4 regions of the Bacillus sp. L381 genome follow, and region 2 is predicted to be linked to each of the others. Evidence: riboswitches for the same ligand, from Rfam matches in the RefSeq annotation. Region 2 holds a riboswitch; each other region holds the start of a gene.
What was found. A riboswitch is a leader RNA that binds a small molecule or an ion and turns the genes downstream of it on or off. The one in region 2 is predicted to bind S-adenosylmethionine.
Positions count from the first base shown of each region.

Region 1: it holds a riboswitch for S-adenosylmethionine, as region 2 does, so the genes downstream of both, metE (5-methyltetrahydropteroyltriglutamate--homocysteine S-methyltransferase) here and QRX25_RS09240 (2-hydroxyacid dehydrogenase) in region 2, are expected to answer to the same signal.
Region 3: it holds a riboswitch for S-adenosylmethionine, as region 2 does, so the genes downstream of both, metN (methionine ABC transporter ATP-binding protein) here and QRX25_RS09240 (2-hydroxyacid dehydrogenase) in region 2, are expected to answer to the same signal.
Region 4: it holds a riboswitch for S-adenosylmethionine, as region 2 does, so the genes downstream of both, QRX25_RS05815 (methionine biosynthesis PLP-dependent protein) here and QRX25_RS09240 (2-hydroxyacid dehydrogenase) in region 2, are expected to answer to the same signal.

Region 1 covers NZ_CP127224.1:1,259,791-1,267,567, reverse strand. Annotated here, with positions in the region: gene thiX (HMP/thiamine ABC transporter permease ThiX) at 1-478, shown strand, start outside; gene QRX25_RS06460 (STAS domain-containing protein) at 524-1,357, opposite strand; gene isp (serine protease Isp) at 1,578-2,537, shown strand; SAM riboswitch class I at 2,677-2,831, shown strand; gene metE (5-methyltetrahydropteroyltriglutamate--homocysteine S-methyltransferase) at 2,915-5,203, shown strand; gene yeiL (transcriptional regulator YeiL) at 5,258-5,929, opposite strand; gene QRX25_RS06440 (MFS transporter) at 6,011-7,195, shown strand; gene QRX25_RS06430 (BclA C-terminal domain-containing protein) at 7,535-7,777, shown strand, end outside.
Region 2 covers NZ_CP127224.1:1,904,284-1,912,060, forward strand. Annotated here, with positions in the region: gene QRX25_RS09230 (RbtT/DalT/CsbX family MFS transporter) at 1-51, opposite strand, end outside; gene QRX25_RS09235 (FGGY-family carbohydrate kinase) at 119-1,585, opposite strand; gene QRX25_RS09240 (2-hydroxyacid dehydrogenase) at 1,604-2,605, opposite strand; SAM riboswitch class I at 2,727-2,819, opposite strand; gene QRX25_RS09245 (molybdopterin oxidoreductase family protein) at 2,966-5,020, shown strand; gene QRX25_RS09250 (hypothetical protein) at 5,104-5,388, shown strand; gene QRX25_RS09255 (YjcZ family sporulation protein) at 6,641-6,721, shown strand.
Region 3 covers NZ_CP127224.1:3,071,899-3,079,675, forward strand. Annotated here, with positions in the region: gene QRX25_RS15795 (YuzK family famiily protein) at 173-325, opposite strand; gene QRX25_RS15800 (carboxymuconolactone decarboxylase family protein) at 518-895, opposite strand; gene metQ (MetQ/NlpA family ABC transporter substrate-binding protein) at 988-1,803, opposite strand; gene QRX25_RS15810 (methionine ABC transporter permease) at 1,817-2,485, opposite strand; gene metN (methionine ABC transporter ATP-binding protein) at 2,478-3,503, opposite strand; SAM riboswitch class I at 3,609-3,715, opposite strand; gene QRX25_RS15820 (SCP2 sterol-binding domain-containing protein) at 3,827-4,177, opposite strand; gene QRX25_RS15825 (thioredoxin family protein) at 4,275-4,595, opposite strand; gene QRX25_RS15830 (toprim domain-containing protein) at 4,601-4,966, opposite strand; gene QRX25_RS15835 (YusG family protein) at 5,035-5,271, opposite strand; gene gcvH (glycine cleavage system protein GcvH) at 5,326-5,709, opposite strand; gene QRX25_RS15845 (arsenate reductase family protein) at 5,769-6,125, opposite strand; gene QRX25_RS15850 (acyl-CoA dehydrogenase FadE) at 6,239-7,777, opposite strand, start outside.
Region 4 covers NZ_CP127224.1:1,153,573-1,161,349, reverse strand. Annotated here, with positions in the region: partial or broken gene QRX25_RS05840 (hypothetical protein) at 1-103, opposite strand, end outside; gene QRX25_RS05835 (hypothetical protein) at 453-689, opposite strand; gene QRX25_RS05830 (contact-dependent growth inhibition system immunity protein) at 895-1,194, shown strand; tRNA gene QRX25_RS05825 (tRNA-Val) at 1,426-1,498, opposite strand; gene metC (cystathionine beta-lyase) at 1,636-2,811, opposite strand; gene QRX25_RS05815 (methionine biosynthesis PLP-dependent protein) at 2,804-3,925, opposite strand; SAM riboswitch class I at 3,995-4,120, opposite strand; gene QRX25_RS05810 (esterase family protein) at 4,295-5,017, shown strand; gene QRX25_RS05805 (YjcG family protein) at 5,043-5,558, shown strand; gene QRX25_RS05800 (GNAT family N-acetyltransferase) at 5,563-5,994, shown strand; gene QRX25_RS05795 (AbrB/MazE/SpoVT family DNA-binding domain-containing protein) at 6,152-6,388, shown strand; partial or broken gene QRX25_RS05790 (ABC transporter ATP-binding protein) at 6,389-7,125, shown strand; partial or broken gene QRX25_RS05785 (ABC transporter permease) at 7,118-7,777, shown strand, end outside.

The DNA.
Region 1 (7,777 bases), 640 kb from region 2:
CAACAGTGACAACGCGGCGCTCGGGATTGCTATCGCGTTTCGTATTTTATGTTTTTCCGCCTTGTCGATGATGTTTCTTTTCACAACCGATCCGATACTGTTTATGCTCAGTCTGATTCAGCAGTGTAAGCTCCCGCCGAAGCTTGCCTACGGCGTTATCGCCGGGTTCCGGTTTCTCCCTCTTCTGAAAGATGAAATCCTGATCATCCGGCATGCGCACAGAATCAGAGGCGCGGCGTCTGATTCCGGACTGAAAGGAAAGCTCTCCGCCTTCAGACGCTTCACCATTCCGCTTTTGGCGGGCGCAATCAGAAAGGCGGAACGAACAGCGATCGCGATGGAGTCTAAAGGCTTTACGGGCAGCCGAAACCGCACATTTTACAGAACGGTTACTGTGGGCCGCGCCGATTGGTTCTTTTTCCTGCTCGTGCTTCTGTTATTCGGCGCAAGCTGTCTCGTGTCACTGTTGTTTTTATAAAAACAGGCCGCCGGAGTGATTCGGCAGCCTGTTTTGTTATGTATGTTACTCATGGTAATTAAGAGCCTGAGCGAGGTTGGATTTGATCGTAATATCTGAGAAATTAATACCGAGCTGTACAGCGGTTTGGGCAATTTCCGGCCTGATTCCGGATAAAGTGGACGTAACGCCGATCAGGTTCAGCGCCTCAATTAATTTAAAAATCTGGTGCGCCACCATCGTATCGACAACCACTACGCCTGACAAGTCAATTAACAGATGCTCAATCAACCGATCCGCACATGTGCTCAGCGTATTTTCCAGAACGAATTTGGCGCGCTCCGTGTCAATATTGCCGACAAGCGGCAGAAGCGCCGTCCGTTTGCTCAGTGTAATAACCGGCGAGCTTAACTCTAAAATCATTTCTCTTTGCGCATTCAGCTGCATTTTTGAATTATGCTCGGCGTGATCGACAAACGTGTAAATCGTAAAATCAAATACTTGAACAATTAAATCCTCCCATCTCTTTCTTTCTCCCTCAGCAAACGCAGATTCATGTTCATCGGCAAACGCGTCATAATAACTGATATACAGCCTCCGGTTTCTCATGAATTCACGGACAACGTACTGGACGGGAGTATCGAGATGCTTCTGGTCTTTCGCAAGCTCAATCACCCACTGCTCGAACTTTTCTAAAAATTCTTTTTCCGGCATGATATACATGTTATTAATCTGCCGGTAAAATTCTTTATCCTGCTCCTTCAGTTCTTCTATGATGACGGGATTTGTCAAAGAATAAATCGAATTCGGATCCGAATCTTCCATTGTTTCGATCCAATCTTCCGCAATTTGATCAACCTGTCCTGAAAAATAGTCGTATAATGCTTCACTTATCTTCATACCTCTTCTCCTTTCCCATTTTCCAATTATAGCGTTACCGGGTGAGGAATCAAAATGAAAGTTGTTATACTATCCATTTATTTGAAATTTTTTAGTGCAATAGATTGCGCCTTTTTTATGAAAATGCTTCAAATGACTCTTTCCGTGCGGTATGCTCTGCCATAAAATAGTAGCAACACCCTTGAATCCACTCGCAAGCATAAAAAAGGAGGGCTTTTTTATGAATGGTGAAATGCGGTTGATTCCTTATGTCACGGATGAGCAAATCATGGATGTGAACGAGCTTCCTGAGGGTATTAAAGTGATTAAGGCGCCAGAATTGTGGGCAAAAGGGTTTAAAGGCAAGGATATTAAAATCGCAGTGCTTGACACAGGCTGCGACATTAATCATCCTGATTTGAAAGACCGGATTGTCGGCGGGAAAAACTTCACCGATGATGACGGAGGCAAAGAAGACGCGTTTTCCGATTACAACGGACACGGGACACATGTTTCCGGAACGATTGCCGCCAATGATTCAAATGGCGGAATTTCGGGTGTTGCGCCGGAAGCGAGCCTTTTAATCGTAAAAGTTCTCGGCGGGAAAAACGGCAGCGGAAAATACGAATGGATCATTAACGGCATCAACTACGCCGTTGAACAAAAGGCTGATATCATTTCTATGTCACTCGGCGGGCCGAGTGATGTGCCTGAACTGAAAGAAGCCGTCACAAATGCGGTAAAAAGCGGTGTACTGGTCGTTTGCGCAGCAGGAAACGAAGGCGACGGAGACGAGCGGACAGAGGAACTGTCGTATCCGGCCGCTTACAACGAAGTAATCGCCGTCGGATCAGTCTCAGTCGCGCGAAAATCGTCAGAATTTTCAAACGCCAATAAAGAGATTGACCTCGTGGCTCCCGGCGAAAACATTCTCTCCACCCTTCCCAACCATAAATACGGGAAGCTGACGGGCACTTCAATGGCCGCCCCGCATGTGAGCGGAGCGCTTGCCTTAATAAAAGGGCTTGAACAGGCCTCGTTTCAGCGGACGCTTTCTGAGGCAGAAGTTTACGCCCAGCTTGTGCGGCGGACCCTTCCCTTGGATATCGCCAAAACATTGGCCGGGAACGGATTTCTGTATTTAGACGCGCCTGATGTGCTGATGGAAAAAGCCGAACAGGCACAGCTGCTGTCTTTCTGATATGTTTCTCATATAATGATTAATCAGCTTGTCACATCATCAATTTTTAAAATGTGAGATTTTCTATTGACAGTGATCTGAATAAGCTGATAAGATAACCAACAAATGATGTAACTTTTCAAAAAAATTGAAATATTTTCTCTTATCGAGAGTTGGGCGAGGGATTGGCCTTTTGACCCCAACAGCAACCGACCGTAATTCCATTGTGAAATGGGGCGCGTGATTTTTGCGCCGAGACAATTGTCTCTTAAGGCACGGTGCTAATTCCATCAGACATGATCTGAGAGATAAGAGAGGCTTACATTTTGATGTTAAAGCCTCTTTCTCTCATGAGAAAGAGGCTTTTTTGTTACATCTTACTTAAAGGAGGAGACTTAATGACAACTATTAAAACTTCGAATCTTGGTTTTCCGAGAATCGGCTTGAACAGAGAATGGAAAAAAGCGCTTGAAGCTTATTGGAAAGGAAAAACTGATAAAGAAACGTTTCTAAAAGAGCTTGACGGTTTATTCTTATCAGCTGTCAAAACACAGCTTGACCAAAATATTGATATCGTGCCGGTCTCTGATTTCACCCATTATGACCATGTGCTCGATACAGCCGTCAGCTTTAACTGGATTCCGAAAAGATTCCGCAGCATCACGGATCCCATTGATACATATTTCGCGATTGCCCGCGGTGTAAAAGACGCCGTTTCCAGTGAAATGACGAAATGGTTTAATACCAACTACCACTACATCGTTCCTGAATATGACGAAAGCATTGAATTCCGTCTGACGAGAAACAAACAGCTTGACGACTACCGCCGGATCAAAGAAGAATTCGGAGCGGAAACGAAACCCGTCATTGTCGGTCCGTACACATTTGTCACGCTTGCGAAAGGTTACGAAGAATCAGAAGCGAAAGCGATTCAAAAGCGCCTTGTCCCTCTTTATGTTCAGCTGCTAAAAGAGCTTGAAGCAGAAGGCGTCAAATGGGTTCAGATCGATGAGCCTGCCCTTGTGACAGCTTCTTCTGAAGATGTCCGCTCCGCAAAAGAACTCTATGAATCAATCACAAAAGAGCTTTCAGGGCTGAATGTCCTCTTACAGACATACTTTGATTCGGTTGATGCGTATGAGGAACTCGTTTCTTATCCTGTACAGGGAATCGGGCTTGATTTCGTGCATGACAAAGGCAGAAACCTGGAGCAATTGAAAAAACACGGCTTCCCGAAAGATAAAGTGCTGGCAGCGGGTGTGATTGACGGCCGCAACATTTGGAAAATCGATGCTGAAGAACGCCTTGATGCGACTCTTGATATCCTCAGCCACGCTGACATAGAGGAATTATGGATTCAGCCTTCAAGCAGCCTTCTGCACGTCCCGGTGGCAAAACACCCTGACGAACATCTTGAAAAGGATCTGCTGAACGGCCTGTCATACGCTAAAGAAAAACTGGCGGAACTCGGTGTCTTAAAAGAAGGTCTCCTGTCCGGAAAAGCGGCCGTCAGTGCGCAGATCGAAGAGTCCAAAGCTGCACTTAAAGCTCTGAAAGCTTTCGCAACAGGGGCGAACTCAGCTCAAAAAGAAGAACTGAATCAGCTGACGGAAAAAGATTTCTCCCGTCCTGCAAGCTTTGAGGAACGATTGGCGCTGCAAAATGAATCACTCGGTCTTCCCCTTCTGCCGACGACGACAATCGGAAGCTTCCCTCAATCTGCTGAAGTGCGGAGCGCACGCCAAAAATGGCGGAAAAAAGATTGGACGGACGAACAATACCAAGCCTTTATTAATGCGGAAACGAAGCGCTGGGTTGACATTCAGGAGGAAATCGGGTTAGACGTGCTCGTTCACGGAGAATTTGAACGGACGGACATGGTCGAATACTTCGGTGAAAAACTGGCCGGATTCGCCTTTACGAAATATGCATGGGTGCAGTCTTACGGTTCACGCTGCGTACGTCCGCCTGTCATTTTCGGAGATGTCGAATTTATCGAACCGATGACGGTAAAAGATACGCTCTACGCCCAATCGCTGACGGAAAAGCATATGAAAGGCATGCTGACTGGACCTGTCACCATTTTAAACTGGTCATTCCCGCGCGTGGATATTTCAAGAAAAGAAATCGCCTTCCAGATCGGGCTTGCCCTCAGAAAAGAAGTAAAAGCGCTTGAAGATGCAGGTATTCAGATTATCCAAGTCGATGAACCGGCGCTCCGCGAAGGGCTGCCGTTAAAAACGCAGGATTGGGATGAATATTTAACTTGGGCCGCAGAAGCATTCCGATTAACGACGTCTTCTGTGAAAAATGAGACGCAGATTCATACGCATATGTGTTACAGCAACTTTGAAGATATCGTAGATACGATCAATGACCTTGACGCGGACGTCATTACAATCGAACACAGCAGAAGCCACGGAGGATTTTTAGAGTATCTGAAAGAACATCCTTACGTAAAAGGCCTCGGACTCGGTGTATACGACATTCACAGCCCGCGTGTGCCGGCTACTGAAGAAATCTATCAAATTATCGATGACGCGCTTGAAGTGTGTCCGACAGACCGCTTCTGGGTAAACCCGGACTGCGGACTGAAAACAAGACAGCAGGAAGAAACCGTTGCAGCATTAAAAAATATGGTCGACGCTGCGAAACAGGCACGGAAAAAACAAGCTCAGCTTGTATAATAAAAAAAACAGCCATCCCTTATTTGAGCGGATGGCTGTTTTTTTCTGGGCCCGTTACTTATTTTTCAGCGCCTCTGCAAGGTCATACAGTGAATCATGCTGCTTAATTTGATAGCCCCGCCCTTCTTTCTGCAAATACCCTTTTTGGCAGAATTGCGTCAGTACATGTAAAAGATGACGGTAAGATACACCTAAATAATCACAAACCGTTATGTGCTTCTCTTTATAAAATCCTTCAAAAGCCGTTTGCAAAATAAAATCAGCAAGCCGGTTTTCAAGCGGGAACGCCAGACTTTGTGAATACTTTGAAGCCATAAGTGTTGCCTTTATACTTAAAAACTTAGCCAATTCACGCAGGAATTTCGCATCCTGAAGCAATTGCGAGCGGCAGCGGTCAATCGGCAGAGCAAAACAAACAGTCTTCGCTGAGGCCTGAATTCCTTTTGTATAATACATTTCATGTAATAGTTCCATTTCTCCGATGTAATCATTTTTGTTGATAAAATTAATTAACGACACTTTCCCGTTTTGATGGGTTACATATATTTTCGCTTTTCCTTCAATCACGTAAAACAGGAATTCCGGCCTCCTGCCCTCTTGAATCACCCATTCATCCCGCTGATATTCGCGCACTTCCATATACTCTTTTGCGGGAAAAGAAAATAAATGCGCGATTGAGTGTTTTTCTAACTGGTGCCGCTTTTTCTCACCTTTATAAATTTCCATCGTCCACCCCAAAAATATGAGATATCTCATATTGTCTTTACGTCTTTACATGATAACATGCCAATTAAAGGAGGAACGGGAATGAACGCATATCGCTGGATGAGTCTGCATTTTTTTAGTTTTTTTATGACATGGGGAGTTTTCCTGCCCTATTGGACGGGATGGATGGTGCATATAAAAGGGATTTCCGTATCCGAAGCCAGTTTCATTATGAGCTTAGGCCTGACAGCAAGAGGGATTTCCACATTACTTTTCTTTCCTTATTTATCAGGAAAATTCAGCAGCAAAGCCTTACTGAATGGCGCCAGAATCGGCACGCTTCTTGCACTTTTATGTTATATTCCGGCTGATTCTTTCCCAAGCCTGCTTCTTGTGACATTAGCGCTGCATGTGTTTTACCCGGCTTTGATGCCTGCTTTAGACAGCGCTTGCGGCGTCCTTGTACAGCATAACGAATTAAAGGATTACGGGACCAGCCGCCAGTGGGGGTCCGCCGGATTCGTTTCAGCCGGCATTATCCTGTCCGTCTTTACAGGCATGTTTGGGGATCAAGTGATTTTATGGGCACTGCTTTTAGGCACTCTGATATTCGTATGCCTCAGCTTTATGCATGCCCCTGCTGTTCTTTCAAAACGGCCGGAAACAGACCGCGCAAAAAAAGAGGGCATGCTTTCCTTATTCCGCGTCAAACATTTCGGTCTGGTGCTCGCAATCGTCATCTTACTGCAGGCGGCACATGCATCTTACTACAATTACGGTTATCTCTTTTTGCAAGAAATCCATGCACCCGCATATGCAATAGGGATCATCATCAATATCGCCGTTATCGCGGAGATCATCTTCTTTGCAATCGCTGACCGTTGCTTTCATCAATTTTCAGCAGGCTCTTTGCTCGCCATGGCGGCGCTTGGTGCAACCGTACGCTGGATACTGGTATTTGCCTTTCCGCATGTCATCATTTTCTGTATTGCGCAGACGCTGCATGCATGTTCATTCGCGATGGGACACTATGCATTTATGAAATACTTAATTAAGAATATTTCACCTGTGCAAGTCCCGAAAGCCCAAGGCATGTATTCAGCGCTGGCGCTCAGCTGGAGCACAGCGGTATTTACCATTTTTGGAGGTTTTCTATACGAAATTGAACCCAGGTATGCCTTTATCGGAATGATTGTTTGTACGATCCCTTCTATGCTTCTTGCCCTTTTGTACAGGAAACTGGAAATGAAAAAGAAAGTTTTTATCGGAAACGCACAGGATATATAGCTAAAGCTTTAAGTATATGATCTAATTTCCTGCATCCGAGCAACTCGGAGGACATGGGATGAATCAGCATACTTCATTTTTAAAACGGGCGGTCACACTGGGAGTTGAGAGCGTGAACAATGTGACATCAAGCAGCGATCCGGAATGCGTGCCGGACGCTTCAAACAGACCAGTTTGACGATTGTGTGATTTACACAAGCTGTGGACCGTGCCCAAGGTAATCGGCTCAGAAACTTGGACAGAACAAGTGAATATATTGATACCGTACTGCTTTACGCTTTTTTTGGCTACTTTGTACGTAATGAAGAAACTTTCCACCAACTCATAAGGAGGGACGTTGTGTCACAGCCTAATTTACCGAATATCACCCCTGTCGTTACCCTTTCCAGGGACGATACCATTAACCTTCTTCTTTCGGCAATTGCTATGGAAGAACTGGGGATGGCACATATTCTGAATGCGGAAGGGGAAAAAATCCAATACGCGCTCGGAACGATTCCCGGCTTAACTGGACCGCCGTCAAGTCTTGCGGATATTCTGAACTTGAACGAGAGCGTCCGTGATACGCTTGACAGCTTAATG
Region 2 (7,777 bases):
TCCCAAAAACCCCCAGGCAAGCTGTTTCGGAATTCCTATTTTATTAAGCATTTTTTGTTCCTCCTCTGCAGACTTTCATGTTGTCATTAATCATTCAGAAATATATCCCAGCCCCGAGTCAGGCTTTCACCGCCGGCTGAAAATGCGTAAATAACCTTTGCGTATGTTTCCATTCTTCATATAGGAAGAGATCCGTCTGATCCGATTCCGGTTCAATAACCTTTGTGCGGCTCGAAAGCTCTTCTTTCACACCGAGAGCCTCGTTGCAAATCACCGCCGCCCCCATTACGGATGCCTGACTGAAGCCTTCTCTCTTATAAATCTTCTTTTGCAGAAGGTTAGCAAGAAACTGTGTTAATGCATCACTTTGGAAACCGCCGCCGCACACCTTCACATCATTTTGTGAAAAGGAAGTTACCTCTGTTAACGCCTCATAGTTCCATTTGATTGAAAAAGCAATTTCCAGCAGTGCGGCTTTGACAAAATGCGCTCTGCTTAAATTATGGGACAGCGGGGCATCAAAAATAAATCCGCCTTTTGCAAGTGCGTTTTTCTCAGGCGATAAATAGGAGCCTAACGCAGAAACACAGGCATGATCATATTTCGGCAGCTTTGCGATTTCCTGTTCCATGACGCCGTAGGATTCATTCGGATAAAAAATGGATTTTAATTTTTGATAATTGAGCCCGGTTACACCCGGATTTGTTTCTAGAAGCCATTGACCTTCTTCTGTGTGGCAATTCAGCCATGCTTTCTCTAAACTTTCAGTTCCGGCCTCCGCCGTTATCTTTGTAATCGGCGTTGTCGTGCCGGATATGATGACGATATCCCCCGGCTTTGCACCCGCACTTTTGATGGCAAGCTGTGTGTCTCCTCCGCCTGCAATCACAGGCACTCTTTCCGGAAGGCCGAGAACCTCCGCTTTCTTAAACGTTAACATTCCGACAACCGTCCCAGAGCGGACGAGTGAAGGAAGAATGGAAGAAGGAACACCGAAGATATTGCATAATTTTTCGGACCACGCTTTTTTCCTTACGTCAAACAGCAGCGTCTCGGCAGCCTGTGACGGTTCATAGCTCAAAATTCCGCTCAGCTCAAATGTCACCCAGTCACTGATGCTTGTGATATACGCCACTTCTTTCCATAATGACGGCTGTCTTTCTTTTAATCCCACAAGTTTCATTGCGGAAAATAGAGCGCTCGGGAGACGTCCGGTTTGCTGATGCACTTCATCTTTTAATTCAATTCCGCTTTCCCATTCGCGCCCTCTGTTATCAATATTGGGCAGACCGAGAAATGCTTTTTTATCTTTATTGATCAGAACAACTCCCTGCCTCTGGCTTGTTGAGGTAATTCCGATTAATGTAATATGAGGGCTTTTGGCAATAACCGTCCTTGCCATCGCGCTGATTTTCGTCCATATTCTTTCCGGCGAGAAATAGCGGCCGTCTGGATAAAGCGGCTCCGTCACATATTCAATGTCTTCCCTTTCTAGTGCGGTCACTTCGCCGCCGGCAGTCACAACCGCGACTCGTGCATTCCCCGTCCCGATATCAAATACAAGGTAGCCTTTTTGTCCGGCCATTACAGATTCCTCCTTTTGCTATCCCTTTGTTACAAGTTCTCTTTTGTTATAAAGTTCACGTATTGAGCAGGTTTGATCTTTTTTCCATTTGAAAAGCGCATCATTTAAAATTCTCACATGATGATCCTCCACTTCAAATGTTGCTCCCGCTAAATGGGGAGTCGCTAACACATTCGGCAAAGAGATCAATTCATAATCAGAAGATTCAGGCGGTTCGTGATAAAATACATCAAGGATCGCTCCTTTAATCCGCCGTTCTTTCAACACCCGCAACAGCTCTTCCCTGTCTGTTACCGCCGCTCTTGACGTATTGACAAAAACAGCTTCTTGTTTCATCAACTGAAAGTGCTTGGCGCCGATAAGGCCGATGGTTTCTTCTGTGCGCGGCAAGTGAACGGAAACAATATCACTTTCAGAAAATACCCGTTCCATCGTCGTTTTTTCATACTCCCGGTTTTCATGATTGACAAATGGGTCGTAGTACAGCACCTTACAGTCAAAGGCGGCCAATAGCCGGGCGATTCTCTGTCCAACAGCTCCGAAACCAATAAGGCCGACTGTTTTTCCCGTCAGCTCATATCCTCTGAATTTGACGTAAGCCTGCAAATAATCACCATTCCATTTCCCATCCTTCAGCCACTGATGAGAAGAATACGTATGACGCAAAAATGAAATCACATTTCCGATAAACAGTTCAGCAACGGCCTGGGCATTTCGGGCCGGTGTAAAGAAAACAGGAATCTTTCTTTTATTCGCCGCCTCAATATCCACATTAGACGGCATCCCTCTGCAGACGCCGATAAAAGCGGAATCCGGCAATATGTCAATGACACGCTCAGATACCTCATCAAGTTCAGTAATAAGCCCCGCCGCATTTGTCTCTTGGATCATCCGGATTAATTCGTCTTCCCGATAAGCCCGGCCGTGCTTCTTCCACGGCCTGTGCACAGTCCGGCCGAACAGCTCTGTCAGCTCCTTCAGCCCCTCATCGTGATATGGTGCGGTAATTAAAACCGTCATGGTGCAAAACATCCTTTTCACATAAATTTTTCCACAAAAAAATCTCTTTCCCCGAAGAAGGAAAGAGATTCATATACCGTCTTTATCCGCTTGAAGCGCACAAATATGTATAGATCATTCTTTCCTATCTTTCAAGCGTACGCTTGCTGGAATTGGCACAATAAATGTTGCCGAGGTTTCATAGGGCCAGTCCCTCCACCTCTCTTGATAGAAAATAAAATGATGAAATTGTCAGGCTGTTTAAAAGAATAAACCCATCATAGAAAAGTCTTTCTTGGATGTCAACACTTTTTTCTGAATTGACGTTCGATTTCGAAATGTTATAATGCTTACAATATAAAAAAAGAGGAGAAATGGGCTATGAATTCTGCAGCAGAACAGCCAAACGGGGTCTTTAAGTCGGTGTGCTCACTGGACTGTCCCGATCAATGCGGTTTGCTTGTGACAAAAAAAGACGGAAAAATCGTAAAAATTCAGGGAGACCCCGATCACCCGGTCACATCAGGGAACATATGCAACAAAGTCAGACACATGGCTGAGCGCATTTATGATGAGAAGCGTTTAACAGCTCCGTTAAAACGGATCGGTGAAAAAGGCGAAGCCAAGTTTGCGCCTATTTCTTGGGAGGAAGCGATCAATACGATCAGTGCGCGCTGGAAAGAGCTGATTGCCGAAGAAGGAGCAGAAAGCATTCTTCCGTACAGCTTTTACGGCAATATGGGAAAACTGGCGGCAGAGGGAATGGACCGCCGTTTTTTCCATCGTCTCGGGGCGAGTCATCTTGAACGTACGATCTGCAGCAAAGCCGGATCTGAAGGCTATAACTATACAATGGGAGAAGGCGCGGGTACTGATCCTGAGGAGACCATCCATGCAAAACTTTTTATTTTTTGGGGAATCAATGCTGTCAGCACAAATATGCACCAAGTTATGATTGCTCAAAAAGCCCGGAAAAAAGGAGCTAAAATTGTCGTTATCGATGTACATAAGAATCAAACCGGCCGGCTTGCCGATTGGTTTATTCCCATTCGTCCCGGCACAGATGCCGCACTCGCTCTCGGTATCATGTATGTCTTATTCGATGAGAACCTTCACGATGAAGCATTTCTCACAGAATACACTGAAGGCAGCGAAGAATTAAAAGCGCATGTCAAACAGTATGATCCGGAAACGGTTTCTGTTATTACAGGCGTTAAAGCCGACGATATCAGACGTCTTGCGAGAATGTACGGTGAAACCTCCCCTTCCCTTATCAGGATCGGAAACGGCATTCAGCATCATGACAATGGCGGAATGATCGTCCGCACCGTTGCCTGTCTTCCGGCTGTAACAGGACAGTGGCTCAACACCGGGGGAGGCGCAATCAAACATAACAGCGCGGTATTAAACTATAACAGACAGGCGCTACAGCGTCCTGATCTGCTATACGGCAGAAAGCCAAGATCATTTAATATGAACAGGCTCGGAAGCGTTCTTTTAGAAACAAATCCGCCCGTGCGCTCCCTGTTTATATACGGCACCAATCCCGCAGTGGTTGCGCCGGAAGCGAATAAAGTCAGAAAAGGCCTGCTGCGGGAGGATTTATTTACAGTCGTTCATGACTTATTTTTAACGGAAACCGCCAAATATGCGGATATTGTGCTCCCTGCTGCATCTGCTTTTGAGACCACGGATTTTTACACGTCTTACTGGCATCATTTTATTCAGCTGCAAAAACCGGTGATCGAACCGTATGGAGACAGCAAATCGAATACAGAAGTGTTCCGTTTGCTTGCCGGGGCGATGGGTTTTACCGAGCAGGAGCTTCAGGATTCTGATGAAGAATTAATCAAACAGGCGCTGGACTGTCCCGACAACCCGTATATCGAGGATATTGATTACGATTCGCTCTCACGCCATTCCTTTATGAGAGCCAAACGGAAAAAACCGCTTTTACCGGGCAAGCTCAAGACACCAAGCGGAAAGATTGAATTATATTCTGAAAAGATGAAACAGGAAGGTTATCCGGCGCTGCCGACGCACATTCCTCTGAAGAGCGATGACGATTTTCCGTTTCTATTTGTTCCGGGACCGAATCATAATTTCTTAAATTCAACATTTTCGAATAATGAAAAACACGTAAAACTGGAAAGGGCGCCAAAACTTTTTATTCATACAGAAGATGCTGCCCGCCTAAACATAGAAGACGGAGAAACCGTCAGGGTTTGGAATCACCGCGGTGAATGTGAATTGACAGCTTCAGTCGGCGAACAGGTCCTTCCCGGCGTTGCAGTCAGCCAAGGTCTTTGGGCCGACATGGATGATAAAAAACAGCTGGTCAATTCACTCACTCCCGATCGGCTTGCAGATATGGGCGGAGGCGCTGTTTTCTTCTCCGGAAAGGTGCAGATCGAAAAGCTCGGAAAGCAAAAATAAGCTCCCCCCGTCTTACTGAAGGTGAATCCTTTCGGCGGATTTGACCGTATAAAACATAATAACTTTTATTGGAGGTTTGCTGTATGGATATCATTACCGGCATCGGAATCGCTTTAGCCGGATATTTCATAGGAGACGGATTAAAAAACTTTAAATCACCTGACCCTCATGAACACACTGACCAAATTCTCATTAAAGAAAAAGATCTGTACTTCTATATTGGCTATTATTTAGGAGTTACTAAGGAAGAAGCGAAACAAATCGTGCCTGACACTTCCGGCATTCCGCACATTACCAGAAACGGAAAGCGGTACGTACAAAAGACTGCATTAAGAGAATGGCTGACTGCCATGCTGGAAAAAGATTAACACCTGCCACGAAAAGCGGGAAGAGTTTTTCTCTTCCCGTTCATTAAGACATGCCGTCCTATGTCTCCTCAACCCCAAACATACACCGGATATCGTCCTTATTTAAGGAAACACCCCCTCCTTTTGATTTCAAATAAAACCCTTTCTTATATAATCGTATGATCTCACCATATGAAAGCTCATGACGAAGGAGCGCCATCAAACGCCCGTCTTTTTCATCCTGTTTATTGAACCATTCATACTGTTCTGACCAGTTCACTTTCTGCATGTCAAACACCTTCTCACTTTGGATTCAGCTTTGAGTCCCCTACTATTTCTCTTACCTGTGATATCTTTGTTTCCTAATAAAGTATCCTTCAAACTTTTCCAAGGGTTTTGCATCCCTCTCCCCTGTGAAAACCAACCGTAAATCCTTTTGTCATTCGTTCAAAGTTAGGCTCATTAATAAATGTGAAAGTGCAATTTTGCAGGTTGTACTTCTCGATTAACTCTTTCTCCGTCATGCTTACACTCTCTATATTTTATTTGCAAAAATGTATATTATGTATGCAACGGAATAGTATCATGAGAGACTGGTTTTAACTATGTTCAACTAATGGTAATGAGCAGTTAGAATACTGAACTTAATGCGTTTGATACATTATAATCTTTTTCTGCAAAAGAAACTGTTACTCTATGTACTTTTTTAGAGTCTGCAAACATAAAAATTATTTGGCTAAAATTCAATTTTTCTCGGCCACAATTAAGTCAAGGGCTTTAAAACAGTCTATATCTATCCCATTTCCAAATAGTTTTTCACACTAATAGGTACAACGCATCTTGCTTTGTAAATCTTGCTTTTTGGGTGATATATTATGTCGCTTGCAGTATGACTTAATAGCTGTTTTAAAGTAATCTTTTTAATTCATTCGTAATCCCTTCTTCGCTTCTCCGTTATGATGAACAGAATACACATCCATATTTTAACACACTGTGATTTAGCAGACTGAACGATTCGTGCACCCAGCTTCTAGCCGGTTACATACCCTTTCTTGTAGACACTCTCTACATAAACAGTCTAGTTTCCAACTTTTGTTTTTTCTCATTATCTTCATTGTATTTTCAGCTTATTTTCCGTTTGAGTAAACCTTTGGTTACCATCCATCACTTGGATAAAATAATCATTTTGAGTTCAAATAGACCGCAATCCCTGTCGAAAAACTTCGATTCAGCATAACTTGTATTAATCCTCTCAAGAGGGAGGTGAGACATTATGTATGGGAATTCCTTTGCATTGATTGTGGTGCTGTTCATCTTATTAATCATCGTTGGTGCAGCCTTCGTGGGCATGTAAGACCTCCCCTCTCCGCCATGAACAGTACCTCCTAGTTCGGACAGACGCCATAATAAGTTTTTATGGCGTTTTTTCATGTTGTTTTTGAAGCTTACGTTAAGCTATTTTTCCCAATAGTCCCTCTCATCCTTTAGAGTTAATCCATTCAGATGAAACAGGCTTGAAATCAGTGTTCTCTACACTTACACATACGTGTGAAAGCTTGTCTAATCCAGTTTCATCACTATGCGTATGCCCGAGAAATTATAATTATTTACGTTGATTAAAATTTCCCTCTGCCTCGCCATAAGAAGCTTTGAATGGTGATGTAACTTCCTGCTCTCCAACCTGCAAATATTGACGTCGGAAATGCGACTGCAACCAATGTTTAGAGCAAATCCTCAATTTGAGGACTCGTCTATTTCATATGTTAGGGATACTGGGAGGTCTTCGAGAAGATCCTGCTCTTCCGAATTTCGGAGGAACATTTTACAATTCCGGAGGTTTATAGAGTATAATTCAACCTATTAATTGTATTTTAAGGAGAATTTAAACTAGGAGGTCTATAATGACTAATCTTGCATTCAGACTTTTCCACTACACATCGCTAGCATTGGTTCTTTTATTTCTCATATTAGGCTTTACCTTAAATGGTGCCTTCTTTTATTGGACTCTAATATTAGTCGGTCTTTATTATCTAATCAGAGGGATCACAACGGCTAAATCAGAACACCGAAAAAATGGCACATTTATTACAGTTTGTGGAGCAATTATAATAATTACTGGTTTATTTACATTGATAGTGCGTTAGAAAAGTCATTTGGGGATATACAAAATAAGAGTATATATTTATTTTATTATTTAATAGTTATAATGATATCAAGGAGGACGATTAATGGCATCTATTCGCTAGTACAAGAGAGTAAGATGTAAATTGGGTTCAAACTCCGACTCTTTTCAAAAACATCGTTAGGTAAACCTAAAACTCTAGACTAAAAATGATGTCCTTTGCAGGGCATTTTTTTTAAAAAAGATCCAGAATGGATTCCAGCTCACACTTACACCTTGTAATCACTT
Region 3 (7,777 bases), 1.2 Mb from region 2:
ATACCTCCAAAATATATAATCATTATTCTCAATTTATTCTCATTCTAATTTTATAACAAATGAAAAGTAAATACAACTTTTTATATTACCCGGAACATTCCTAAAGTTTATCAAAGATCCAGGCGTAATTAAAGCTGTTTGAAACAGAAAAAGGGCGGAATTCCGCCCTTTTTTACTGACCGATTTTCTCATTAAGCTGCGCTGCGAGGAACTTGCTTTTTTGGTATTCAAGCTCCCTCTGCCGTTCGACTTCCATCCTTTTTGAAAGACGCCGTCCATATTCCTCGTAGCCGATGCCGTGTGACTTCTGCATCGCTTTTTCCATTTCAGGCGTATAGTCAAGGTCCAGTCTTTCATGGCTGGTGCAGATAATGAATCAATCCCTTCATTTGTTTGTTTCCATTGTAACAATGATCCGCTGCTCCGGCCAAAGAGAGTGTGCCCCTGAATCCTTTCGAATGTGCCGGAAACCGGCGCTGGTTTTATGTGAAAAGCGGTATTCACACGATTGCTCTTTCTAATGCGTCGTATGTCCGAATTCCTGAATGCACTGCTGCACGAGGGTCACTCCCTGACTGAGCGCTGCGCCTCCTCCGAATGCCGCCGCGACGCTGATGACCTCAAGGATGTTTTCCTCTGTCGCGCCCTGGTCAAGGCAGCCCTTCGTATGATAAATCATGCAAAATTCATCTTGGGCACTGATGCTGATGCCGAGAGCGATTAATTGTTTCTCTTTTTCAGTTAATGAATCCGCTGAGAAACACTGTTCAGTAAATTCATTAAACTTCCGTCCCATCATCGGCATTTTCTGTTCGAATATGCCTAAACCTTCTTTGTATTGTTTTAATGCGTCATGCACGCTTTTGCCGTTATCCTGATATTGAGCCACTGCCATTCCCTCCAATCGTTAACCTTCCCTTTTATTATGGACAGTTCTCCGATTAATACCCGAAAAAAACCCCGGATGATTCATCCGGGGTTTTCGCTTTATTCAGATACAGGAAGTACGGCTCCGTCGTATTTTTTCTCAATAAAGTCTTTGATTTTCTTAGAATGAAGCACTTCCATAAGCGCTTTGATTTTCGCTGATTTTTCGTCACCTTTGCGAACGGCAATGATGTTGGCGTACGGGTTGTTTTTCGTTGATTCCACTTCAATCGCATCTTTTAACGGATTCAATTTGTTTTGAATCGCATAGTTAACGTTAATGAAGACTGCGTCGCCTTCTTCTTCATTATATGCTTTCGCCGTTAATTCAGGGGCGATTTTTTTGAATATCAGGTTTTTCGGGTTTTTCGTAATGTTTTTCGTAGTGGCGTCAATTGTTTTCACCTTCGGATCCAGTGTGATCAGTCCGGCTTTTTGAAGCATCGCCAGCATACGGCCTTGTTCTGCGACGTTGTTTGTCATGATGATGGTCGCGCCTTTAGGCAGGTCTTTCAGTGATTTGTATTTTTTCGTGTAAATTCCGAACGGCTCAAGGTGAACGGCTCCGGCATTTACGAGTTTGTAGTCTTTATTTTCTTTCATTTCCTGTTCAAGGTAAGGAACGTGCTGGAAGTAGTTCGCATCCACTTCTTTGTCAGCTAACGCTTTGTTGTACATTTTGTAATCGTTCAGCACTTTTACTGTTAATGTGTAGCCTTTTTCCTTCAGAAGCGGCTCCGCTTCTTTTAAGATTTCAGCATGCGGTGTTTTTGTCGCAGCGACGACGATTTCCTTTTTATTAGAGCCGTTTGATCCGCAGGCAGTCAAAACTCCCGCGAACACAAGCAGCAGCGCACTTAGTACAATCTTTTTCAATGTAAATCCTCCCTTATCTTTTGTCTATTATATTTGTAATCACATCACCGATAATTTGAATGATAAAGACGATGATGAGAATAAATACAGTTGCCACAAACGTTACATCCGTATTATTGGACTGGTATCCTTCTACATATGCAAGGTTTCCGAGTCCGCCCGAACCGATGGCGCCGGCAATGGCGGTAGATCCGATCAGGGCGATAGCCGTAACGGTGATGCCCGAGATTAACGCAGGCATTGATTCAGGAATCAGTACTTTGAAGATAATCGTCGATGTCTTTGCTCCCATTGATCTCGCAGCTTCGATGACTCCTTTATTAACTTCCCGGAGCGCGATTTCAACAAGGCGGGCATAAAACGGCGCGGAGCCGATAATCAGCGCGGGCAATGCCGCGTTCGGCCCTAAAATCGATCCGACCAAAAACTTAGTAAAGCCGAGAAGCAGAATAATTAAAATAAGAAACGGAATAGACCTGAAAATATTGACAACCGCCGCAATCACGGTGTTAATGATTTTATTTTCCCATAAGCTTCCCTTTCCCGTTAAAAAGAGCAGAAGGCCGAGAATCGCTCCGATGACAAATGAAAAGGCTAAAGCGATGACCGTCATATAAAGAGTCTCGTATGTGGCCGTCCACAGCTCGGTTATATCAACGTTCGGGAACCATTTTTCAAACATTTGTGATCACCTCTGCTTCTACCTGTTTGTCTTTGATGAACCGGATCACGTTTTCTACTTCTTTTTCCTGACCGTCAATATGGATGAATAAAGAACCGTAGGCTCCGTCTTTCGTCTGTGAAATTTTCCCCTGCAGAATATTGACGTCCACGTCAAAGTTTCGGATCATCTCCGTAATGAGCGGCTGTTCGGCAGCCTGCCCGACAAATGAAAGCTGAATCGTTTTTCCTGTGGCGGTTTCCTGCAGAAAATGCTGAATGGTTTCTTTCGTCTCCTCCGGTTCTGTCACCTGCTGAACGAAACGCTTTGTCATCGGCTCACGCGGGTTTCTGAAGACTTGGAGCACTTCGCCTTCTTCAACGACTTTCCCGTTTTCCATGACGGCGACTCTGTTGCAGATTTTTCGGATGACGTGCATTTCATGAGTAATGAGCACAATTGTCAGGCCGAGTTTGTCATTTATATCGGATAAAAGATCTAAAATTGAATCGGTCGTCTGCGGGTCTAGCGCTGATGTCGCTTCATCACATAGAAGGACTTTCGGATTATTGGCGAGCGCCCGGGCGATGCCGACACGCTGTTTTTGTCCGCCGCTCAGCTGCGACGGATAAGACTTTTCTTTTCCTTCTAATCCGACCAGTTTAATCAATTCATCGGCGCGGCGGACTCGTTCGCTTTTTTTCACGCCGGCGATTTCCAGCGGAAACATAATGTTCTCCCGGACGGTTCGCGACCAAAGAAGGTTAAAATGCTGGAAGATCATGCTGATTTCCTGACGCGCTTTTCTCAATGCGCGGCTGCTTACTTTATTTAATTCCGTCCCCGCGACTTCCACGGTGCCTGATGTCGGCTTTTCAAGGCCGTTCAGGAGACGGATTAAGGAACTTTTACCAGCTCCGCTATATCCTATAATTCCAAATATTTCGCCCTTTTTGATATCAAGAGTGACATCTTGGACAGCATTGACATCCCCATGCTTCGCTTTGTAAATTTTTGAAACATTTTGAAGATGGATCAAAGCAATCACCTGCCTTACACTATTCTAAGAAATCTTCCGGGTTTCTCTGCAAAAGAAAAGCCTTTCTGCAAAAATGAGCAGAAAGGCTTATTGAAAAAGGCCTTTCTCTCATCTTCCAAAGCAGATCGCTTTGAGTGAATTGGCACCATTTCAACATCGTTGATGGTTGCCGGGCTTCATAGGGCACTTCCCTCCACCTCTCTTGATAAGAGAAAACATATTGTATTTTCGTCCGGAAATTCTTACTGTAGAATAGCACGGCGAATGATAAAAAGTCAATAAAATAAATAATGGGAGCTATTGTCACATAGGTAGAATGGCAGTTACGGCCGCTTGCTGACCGCCTGAAAAAATCCGTTTGTCAGCCAGAGGATGGCCTCCAGCTTCAGCAGGGCCCGAAATGATCCCTTCACTTTGAGTTTTCCGCTTTGGATAAGTTTCTGCAAAGAGACATCACCGTGCAAGAGATGAATGATTTCCGTCTGGTTTCCGTAAAAGGTCAAATTAGATTTTTCCTTTGAAGCCGCCGTTTTTCTCATTTCTCCCTGTCCGTTAATTGAGACCGTTAAGGCTTCTGTTTCTCCTTGGAATGTAATCAGCAGCGTTGAGGCGTTTAATAGCGGTTTCAAAAACAGATGCTGTCCGTCATTCTCTAAAACTTCTATTTTCTCCACTCGTATAACCTCCCGTTTTAATGGCCATACATACACATTTCTCTTTTTAACGGACAGAACCCTTTATAAACCGCACGACATTTTCCTGTAAAAATTGTCACATCGGGAACGTTTGCGATGTTTTTTGTTTAATCAGCTCATATAAATAGGAAACGGAGCGGAAGGCGTATCCTTTCTCAACAAGCTCTCCGCCTTTAAACAGCAAAAAGCACGGAACGCTCTCAATCTGATAGGCTTTGGCGAATGCGGGGGAATAATTCACGTTGTTTTTATAGAAGGCGGCTTCTGGCAGCATTTCTTCGACGACGGAAAGCATTTTGGACGCCAGCTGGCATGTGCCGCAAAACGGGGTGTACAAATACAGGAGATAGACGTCATCCTGAATCGATTCGAGTTCATTTTCTTGGAGTTCTTTCATTTTGATTACCACCTCAGGTCGTTCTTTTTCAAAAATACAGGGTCTGCATCAAGGCCGGCTCTGATCAGCACAGATGCGAGATGATGGCCCGGGCACGATTCGACTTGCCTGTATGTTCTGTCTATGCAGATATGGCGCGCTTCGGGAAGCTCCCTTTTCAGCTGTTTTCTTAATTTTTCTCCGGAGTCGTCTGCGTCCGTTAAAATATACACGTCTCTGTCAAACAGGCGGTCCGCCAAGTCTTCCAGTTCGGTTTGGCCGATCGTTCCGTTTGTACAGATGATTTCCGCGGGTTCGATGAGCACTTCCCTGACTTTGATTTTATCTGATTTTCCTTCTACGATTATGACCTTTTCATCTCCGTTGAACATAAGCGCATCACCTGCCGATTGTTTTAGGCTCAATTGAAAAAGAAGGCAGTGAAATTCACCGCCAACAGTTAACACCAGCCGTTCTCATAATCGCAATCCACATATTTCGGATCGTTGCCGTTTATGACATCGGCTGTTTTATAAAATTTTTGATTTTCAAATAAAAAGCCCTGTTTGAGCTCGTACTGGTTCATGCCTGTCATCTCGCCGATGGCTTCATTTTCATGAAACAAGGAAAACCGGCCGTTTTGAAAGCGGCCCGTGATGTTCTCCGTGACATCGACCTTTTGTTTATCAAAAGCCATATTGGACACCTCCCGTTACAGATAGAATGTCCAAATGGCCCTTTTGCTATCCGATCAGTCTTCCTGTGTCATTTCGTCATATTGCTCGGAAGTCATGAGGTTTTCGATTTCTTCAGCATCAGCCGGTTCCACGACGATCATCCACGCTTTTTCATACGGAGACTCGTTTACGAATTCAGGACTGTCATCAAGGTCTTCGTTCACTTCCGTCACCGTTCCGTTAATCGGTGCGTATAGTTCGGATACGGTTTTGACAGATTCTACGCTGCCGAATGGCTCGTCCGCTTTAATTTCAGCGCCGACTTCAGGAAGCTCGACAAATACGATGTCGCCAAGTTCGGATTGCGCGAAGTGTGTAATCCCGATACGGGCTTTTCCGTCCTCAACTTTTACCCATTCGTGCTCTTTGGAATAACGCATATCTTTCGGTGTGCTCATCTAAATCCCTCCATTTTTTTCTTATAATAAGAAGATACCATAATTCTTTGAACCTGGCATTACATCCAATATTTTTCGAATTGGTCTTCTTTAAAGCCGACAGTGACTTTTTCGCCGTCTGTCGTAATCGGGCGCTTCAGGAGCATACCGTCTGATGCCAGGAGTTCAAGCTGTTCATCCTCTGACATGTGGTACAGTTTTTCCTTTAAGTTCAGCTCGCGGTATTTCATGCCGCTCGTGTTGAAAAACTTTCTGAGCTCAAGGCCGCTCTTTTCGTAGAGGTCTTTGATTTCTTCTTTCGCCGGTGTTTCTTCCACAATATGTATTTCGTTTATTTCCTTACCGCGGTCTTCCAGCCATTTTTTCGCATTACGGCACGTTCCGCATTTAGGGTACCAGTAAAAATTTAACGACATCTTCTTCACCCCTTGTAAATGATCGTCGTTATTTTAACACAATCACTGGTAAAAACCTATAACGTTGCTTCATGAAAAAGCGCTCCGGATGAAGGAGCGCTTACAGCATGTGATCAAACCGTATATTTTTCTTCACGGAAGACAGCGGCAGCCGCTTCACGTTTTTTCTGAATGAGATTTTTCGGTGTCAAACGCGTCAGTTTGCGCAGCACAGAAAGCATCATGCGGAGGGAATCTCCTTCCTCCATGGCGATGAGTGATTCTTTGGCGTGCGCTTCAATGTTCTGAAGGGCTTCCTGGGCAAAGATTTCCGTATATAACAGCTTCTGCGCGGCTTTTTCGGCACCGTCCGCCGCAATCGCTTTTTCCGTTCTGAGGACGGCAGATTCCAAAGCGTACAGCGCGCTGACGATATCGGCAATGTTCACCATGATTTCCTGCTCGCCTTCGATCTCTTTTCCGTATTTCTGCGCCGCGAGTCCCGCTGTCAGCAGGGCGATCTTTTTCGCCTGTCTGACAATGTATTTTTCCTGTTCAAGAGGTTCTGAGCCCGGCTCTTCAGGCATCAGCATCATGAGCTCTTCCTGGAGCGCTTTCGCTTTTTCAAAGAGCGGGAGCTGCCCTTTCAAGGCTTTTTTCAGGAACGTGCTCGTTACGATCAGGCGGTTGATTTCATTTGTGCCCTCGAAAATTCTGTTGATTCTGGAGTCACGATAAGCGCGCTCCACTTCATATTCCTGCATAAACCCGTAACCGCCGTGAATTTGAACGCCTTCGTCGGCAATGTAGTCAAGTGTTTCAGACCCGCACATTTTGTTGAGCGAGCATTCAATCGCGTACTCGGCGATTGACTTCGCGACTTCGCGTCCGTCTTTTTGCGCTTCTTCCGTCAGTCTGCTCATATTATCTTCGAACAGACCCACTGTTCTGTATACAGAGCTCTCCATGGCGTAAAGCCTTGCTGACATCGTCGCAAGCTTTTCCTGAGTGAGCGTGAAACTTGAGATCGGCGTTTTAAATTGCCGGCGCTGGTTTGCGTAAGCGGCAGACAGCTCAATCACCCGTTTAGAAGCCCCGATTGTGCCGACGGCAAGCTTGTAACGCCCGATATTCAGGATATTAAAGGCAATGACATGGCCTTTTCCGATTTCGCCGAGAAGGTTTTCTTTCGGCACTTCCGCCTGATCTAAAATCAGCGTTCTTGTCGATGAACCCTTAATCCCCATTTTTTTCTCTTCAGGGCCCGTTGACACACCCGGATAATTTTTTTCTACGATAAATGCGGAAAACTTATCTCCGTCCACTTTAGCATAGACGACAAAGACATCTGCAAAGGCGGAGTTTGTAATCCATTGCTTTTCTCCATTGAGAATATAGTGTGTGCCCGCTTCATTCAAAACGGCCGTTGTTTTCGCGCCGAGGGCATCTGAACCTGAACCCGGCTCAGTTAAGGCGTATGCCGCGATTCTTTGTCCTGAAGCCAAGTCCGGCAAATATGTTTTCTTCTGTTCTTCCGTGCCGAAGAACACGATCGGCAATGAACCGATACCGACGTGAGCGCCGTAAGAAAGCGAAAAGCTGCCGGCACGTGAAAACTTTTCCGTAATGAAGGCTGAACTGATTTTATCCAGGCCGATGCCGCCGTACTCTTC
Region 4 (7,777 bases), 750 kb from region 2:
CTCTCCTCTGCTACTCGCTCCGTAACAACAATCAGTTGTCCATTTTTCTGCGGTCAACGCTATGAACTGAATATCCTTTGGCAGCGTAATATTTACTATTAATCTCCTCAACGTGGTTACTAAGTAGTTTGTCTTAATCATCTAAACAACCTCCATTTACTGTATTTTTATTCTTTATTCGTTTATAATTATTCCATCTTCAGCCACACTCTAATCCATCTCTAGTACAGTTTCCGGGTCTATCACAACCTTTTTGATTTCACTTAAGTGACAAACATATGACAAAAACCCTTCTCATCTCGAGAAGGGCTTCACTCATCATACGGCCGGTATTTCTTCCGGCCGGCTTCTAATTCTTTTTTAAGAGCTTGTATATGTCCAAGCAAAAACAATGCGACTGTCCCAACCACCTTTTTAACCGGTTTGAGCTTTCCGGAAGTCATAAGGGTGCTTTAAACGCTGCCGGGTGACTCCAAGCAGCTCCCCCCTTCAGTCAAAACTTCTTCCTGAATAAACTTATTTTTTCGCTTTCTTTCATGTCGTTTTTCTGACCAAATCATAATAAGACCTTTAAAAATTGTGAGGACCACAGCTAAATATAAAATTCCACTCGCTATCATTCCAGAAAGCGACAAGTTTTTAGAATCAATCGCGACAAGGCCAAATAACATTATTAAAAGCATGGCCATTTCTGATGTACTGTACTTGCTGAGATAATCTTTCATTCGAAAATGATTGAAGAGTGGTTAAATAGTGATGTTAACAATCCATTACCGTTACCTTATAGAGGAACCGAAGTTATAGGTAGAGGAGTTCGCAAAGGTACAAATGAAGTTAAAGAAAAATGAAGATGGTAGCTTTATACTAACAGGCTACCCAACGAGGTGATATACAATGATTGAAATCAAAGTTTCTGATCCTGTATTTAGATTTCTAGGAGGGCATTTCCACCAAGATATAGAGTCTCCAGAATCAGCTCTTGATGAGTATCTAAATGAAGCATCAAATAAACTAAAAAAAAGAGATGTAAGAGCACTTACCGAGTTTGTAAACAGTGATCATTCGGAAGCAGATAAGATTGATTTTATAGAGGAGGCGGCTGATGGTGTATTTTTCCCAGAGGACGGTATAACTCCTTTAGAATGGCTTAAACAAGTTACAGAACAAATAAAACAGCACATTGAAACTCTCTAGATAAAAGAAAGTCCTTCTCTTATGAGAAGGGCTTTATCTATGTTTTCAATAGGTTAGACTATCTTCGGTCCATAGATCCATCAGCAGTCAGGCTGAAAGAACCTTGCAGTATACAGCAAATGCACTTCAAAAACAGCACAAAAAAATAATTTCGTCCCCAACTCGATGAATGATGACAAAATCAATAAATAAGCAAAGTAAAAAACCCTTGCTACGCAAGGGTTTCGGCTATGATTCCGACTGGGCTCGAACCAGCGACCTCTACCCTGTCAAGGTAGCGCTCTCCCAGCTGAGCTACGGAATCATGATATGTATGTGTTGCTGGGTATGTTGTTGTCTCTCTGACATTTATAATTATATATCCTGGTTATCCGTTCGTCAACACTTTTTTTATCAAAAATAAAAAAGAGCGCCGCACAAATTTGGCGGCGCCCTTTTCGTTTATGATCTCACTCCGGCGGGGGCGATTTTTTTCAGCGCTTGTTCGAAGTCGCGTTCCAAATCTTCGGCGTTTTCGACTCCGACGCTCAGGCGCAGGAGCCCGTCTGTGATGCCGCGTTTCTCCCTCTCTGCTTTCGGCATGGCGGCGTGCGACATGGCAGCAGGGTATGAGAGAATGGATTCGACGGCGCCGAGGCTGACTGCGAACACCGGAAGCGATACGTTTTCGACCAGCTTTTTGACGGCTTCTTTGCTTTCCAGTTCAAAGGACAGGACGGCGCCCGCTCCGCTCGCTTGTCGTTTATGAGTGTCGGCTCCCGGGTGTCCGGCAAGCCCCGGATAGTAAACGTTTTTGACGGCGGGATGCCCGTGAAAGTAGGCAGCCAGCCGTTCAGCCGTCCGGCTCGCTTTTTCCAGTCTGACCTGTAATGTTTTTAATCCTCTCAATACGAGCCAGCAGTCCTGGACGCCAAGTACCGCTCCAAACGAATTTTGCAGCTTATACAGCTGATTGCCGAGCTCTTCATCCTTTACGGCGGCAAGCCCTGACAGGACGTCACTGTGCCCGCTTAAAAATTTCGTCGCGCTGTGAAGCACGATGTCTACGCCGAGGTCAAGCGGACGCTGCAGTGCAGGCGTCATAAAAGTATTGTCAAGATATGTCAGACAGCCGTGATCCTTTGCCAGTTTGACGACGGCCTTAATATCCGTTATGCCGAGCGTCGGGTTTGACGGTGTTTCCATATAGATGGCTTTCGTATTCGGCCGGATGGCGCAGGCGACCGCTTCTGTGTCCGTCATATCGACAAAGGTGTGTTCGATTCCGAAGCGGGACAGCACCTCAGTCACCATACGGAATGTTCCGCCGTACACATCCTCCGTGACGAGCACATGGTCGCCTTGGGATAAGAGCAGAAATGCCGTCGAAATTGCCGCCATTCCGGAGCTGAAAGCAAAACCTCTCGTTCCGCCTTCAAGCCCCGCAATTGTTTCTTCAAGCGCTGTTCTTGTCGGTGTGCCGGAGCGGCTGTAATCATATGTCCCGAATTCCTCAAATGATGACTGATGGAATGTGGAGGCATGCTGGATCGGCACGCTGACAGCTCCGGTGGCTGCGTCTGTTTTAAATGGGTTGTGCACAAGCTGGGTTTCCAGCGTCCAATTGTGATTACTCATACGACACGGCCCCCTCTTTTACTTGCTGTAATGCCTGCTTTACATCCCGCTTCAAATCTTCTGCATGTTCAATTCCCACTGAAAATCTCAGCAGACGGTTGCAGACGCCGTTTGCGATGCGGATATCTTCCGGAATGTCCATGTGCGTCTGTGTCGCGGGGTATGTAATAAAGCTTTCCACCCCTCCGAGACTTTCTGCAAAACAGATCGTTTTAAGCGCCTTTAAAAACGGATTGACCCATTCCTCTTTTTGCAGCCGGAAAGACAGCATTCCGCCTTTTCCGGGATATAACACATCGGTGATTTCCTCTTCTTTTTCTAAAAATTCTGCAAGTTCACGGGCGTTTTCTTCATGACGGCGCATTCTGAGTCCGAGTGTTTTCATCCCTCTCATTAAAAGCCACGAATCGAACGGCGGGAGAACGGCACCGATCGCATTTTGGTGATTAAATATGACGTCGCCGAGCTCTTCATCCTTTACGACAGCCAGACCGGCAAGGAGATCATTGTGCCCGGCTAAATATTTTGTGGCGCTGTGAATGACGATGTCGGCTCCCAGTTCAAGCGGACGCTGGATCACCGGGGTGTAAAACGTATTATCCACAATCAAAAGCAGGCCGGCTTCTTTCGTAATGCGGGCGATTTTTTCTATGTCCGCCTCCTGCATTAACGGATTTGTCGGCGTTTCAACAAATACCGCTTTCGTGTTTTCCGTTATTTTGGAGCGTAAACAGTCTTCATCACTGAAATCATCATAAATAAAGCTTAAGCCGTATTTTCTCCACTCATTTTCAAATAAACGGTAAGTGCCTCCGTATAAATCGGAGGATACAATCAATTCATCCCCGCTTTTAAATAAAGCCATAATGGTTTGAATGGCTGCCATTCCCGAGCTGAAAGCAAAGCCTCGCGCACCGTTTTCCAACACGGCGATGGCGTCTTCAACGAGCTGGCGAGTCGGGTTTTTCGTGCGCACGTAATCAAAGCCTGTAGATTCTCCTATTCCTCTATGGCGGTAAGCGGTGGACAGATAAATCGGCGGACTGACCGTTCCCGTTGCTTCTTCGCTTCTATTTCCGATTTGGGCTAATTTTGTTTCAACATGCTGCGTCATCAGCAGGCACCATCCTTTTTCAAAAATAAAAAAGCTCCCTCTTCATAAGAAGAAGGAGCTTTTCTCTTCCTCTTATCTTCCAAGCATGTGAATCGCTTGCTGGATTTAGCACCTTGGCACTTTGCCTTCCTGCGGCAAAGCAAACCGGTTGCTGAGGTTTCAAAGGGCCAGTCCCTCCACCTCTCGTGATAAGAATATTGTTTTGTATTTTCTGATTGTTCTATATTAACGCACTATAAAATGAATTTCAACAACTTTTTAATTTTCTGAACTCTCTCAAGAAGTGCATCTGAAGAAAGAAATTTCTAATAATTCATGGTACAATAGGGAAAAACCATTAAGACAAGAAGCGGCCTGGAGGAATGCTAAGTGGCACCGAAAACCGGAATCATTCATGAGAAAAAACTTTTCTCCCATGAGCTTGAAGAAGAAATGACCGTTTTGGTCTACCTGCCAAACACCTACTCCCCCCTGTATAAATATCATACGGTCATCGCCCAGGACGGCCATGATTACTTCAGATTAGGGAAAATCGGGCGGCAGGCGGAAGAGCTCATGTCAAAGGGGGAAATTGACCGCTGCATCATTATCGGCGTCCCCTATAAAAATGTGCGGGAGCGAAGAGACACATACCATCCCGAAGGCTCTAAGTTCGCCTCATATAAACGGTTTATCGCAAATGAGCTCGTTCCTTTTATCGACAAAGAATACCCGACTTATCAAGTCGGATACGGCCGCACAATGATCGGGGATTCCCTCGGCGGAACCGTTTCGCTCATGACGGCGATTGACTATCCAAACATGTTCGGAAACGTCATCATGCAGTCTCCGTATGTTGACGGGCACGTCCTGGATGCCGTCCGGGAGTCGGAGGATCTCAAACAGATTTCCGTTTATCATCAAATCGGAGAAAAAGAAACCGACGTTCACACAACGGACGGCCAGATTCTTGATTTCACCGCGCCGAACGAAGAGCTCAAACAGCTGCTGGAAAGCAAACAGTCTGAATACACGTATGAAACCTTCGACGGGGATCATAAGTGGACCTACTGGCAGCCGCTCATAACGCCGGCGCTGAAGAAAATGCTGTAACCATTCATTTAAGGAGGGAACTTTCATGAAATACGGTATTGTTTTATTTCCATCAAAAAAATTACAGGATCTCGCAAATTCGTACCGAAAACGCTACGACCCGAGCTACGCGCTCATACCGCCGCACCTGACGGTAAGAGATCCGTTTGAAGCGACAGAACAGGAAATCGAGCAGGTCGTATCACAGCTGAGACAGACGGCAAAAGAGTCGCACCCGCTCGTTCTGAAGATCACAAAATACAGCTCGTTTTCTCCTGTAAATAATGTGATATACATGAAAGCGGAGCCGACGGAGGAATTAAAAACGCTGAGTGAGAAATGCTACTCAGGAGCATTATCCGGAGAGCCGGAATACAGCTTCGTTCCGCATGTCACAGTCGGCCAGAAGCTGTCGTCAGATGAACATTCCGACGTACTCGGGCAGCTGAAAATGCTGGACATTTCCCACGAAGAAGTCATCGACCGTTTTCACTTGCTCTATCAGCTGGATAACGGCTCATGGACTGTGTACGAAACATTTTTATTAGGCGGAGGAGAATAACTGTTTGGAAGCCATCATTGCAAAAACTGAAAAACAGCTGAACGACGCTTTTTTCGTCAGAAAAGAGGTCTTTGTTAAAGAGCAGCACGTTCCGGAAGAAGAAGAGATTGATCAATTCGAAGACACGTCAGAGCATATTGTCATTTATGACGGCGGCCAGCCGGTCGGAGCCGGCAGATGGCGCTTGAAAGACGGGCATGGAAAATTAGAGCGCATCTGCGTGATGAAAAGCCACCGCTCTCTCGGTGTCGGCGCCATCATTATGCAGGCGCTTGAAAAAGCGGCGGCAGCTAAGGGCGCCGACAGCTTTATCTTACATGCGCAAACACAGGCGGTTCCGTTTTACGAAAAACAAGGATACCAAGTCACGTCTGGCGAAGAATTTTTAGATGCGGGCATTCCCCATCTGGAAATGGTAAAGAAACAAAAACTATAAAATCAAAAACACTCCTGTTGATATGACAGGAGTGTTTTTTTATGAAAATTATACTTTTTCAAGAAATTTATTGAATTTTATGGAATTTAATTGTATGTTTAGTATGCGAAGTATTACATTTCATACAAAAAATACAATTTATATAGGAGGGTTAAACATGACAGCACCAAAAGGGAAGCATATATTCGGGACTGTTAAAGTAGGCACAAAAGGACAGATTGTCATTCCTAAAGAAGCAAGAGATGTTTTTGATATAAAGCCGGGGGACTCACTGCTTATGCTCGGGGATGACCAGCAGGGTATCGCACTTGTTAAACAAGAACTCTTTTTCGAATTTGCAAAAGATATTTTAAACGCAAAGCAAATCAATACAGATGGTGAGGAGGATGAGTAAATGCACGCGATTGAGCTGAAGCAATTAACTAAACATTATAAAGAAACCGCCGCTGTTGACCGACTTGAATTCTCAGTTGAAAAAGGAGAATTTTTCGCTTTACTCGGAGAGAACGGAGCCGGAAAAACGACATTAATCAGTATGCTTTGCGGCCTCCTTTCTCCAGATGAGGGTGATGCATCAGTGCTTGGTCACAGCATTTTGACTGATTTGGATAAAATAAAACCGAAAATGACTATGTCTCCGCAGGAAACAGCCATCGCCCCTAATCTAACCGTACGGGAAAACTTAGAGTTTATAGCCGGAGTCTACGGAATTCCGAAAAAAGAAGGAAAAAAAGAACGGATGAGATGCTCGAATTGTTTCAATTAAAAGAGAAAGAAAGAGCAAAAACAAAAACGTTATCAGGAGGAATGCAGCGCCGGCTCAGCATCGCAATGGGAATGATTACAAAACCGGATATTTATTTCTTAGATGAGCCGACATTAGGTCTGGACGTCCGTTCACGCCGTGAGTTGTGGAAAAATCTTGAGTCATTAAAGGGAGACATGACGATCATTTTAACGACACACTATCTAGAAGAAGCTGAAGCACTGGCAGACCGTATTTGCATTTTAGAAAATGGGACATTAAAAGCACTGGGTACGGCTGAGGACCTGAAAAAGCAAACTCATTCAGCCACATTTGAAGATGCCTTTTTAGCGATTTGTGACGGGGAGGCGGGGCTTTATGCTTGATTTCGCCATACGCAACCGTAAAGAAATTTTCCGTGATCCCCTATCTATCATCCTTGGAATCGCTCTGCCTGTTATTCTATTGTTTCTGTTTACGGCGATTGAGAAAAATGCGCCGCTTGACACTTTTAAAGTTCAGCATTTAGCACCCGGACTTATTGTTTTCGGTTTTGCTTTCCTCACGATGTTCTCTGCATTGCTGATCGCAAAAGACAAACAGACCGCTCTTCTGACCCGTTTGTTTGCTTCTCCTTTAAAAACAGCCGATTATGTCATCGGTTATGCACTGCCAATGCTGCCGTTAGCCATTTTACAAATCGTCATTTGTTTTATCGCAGCAGCTGCTGCCGGCTTATCCGCCGAATGGATCAATCTTCTAGCGGGTATCGCTGTGCTGCTGCCGATTGCGATGATGTCCGTTTTCTTCGGGTTATGTTTAGGAGCTGTGTTTACGGACAAACAAATTTCAGGTATCGGAACCATTTATATTACGCTTGTTCAATTTCTCGGCGGGGCTTGGATGGATGTCAGTCTGCTTGGTGAGACGTTCAAACATATAGCTTATGCCTTACCGTTTATTCACTCGATCGAACTGGCTCAGGAAGTCATATCCGGAGATTATTCTTCGTTCCATAGCATATTTGGCCGATAGCGG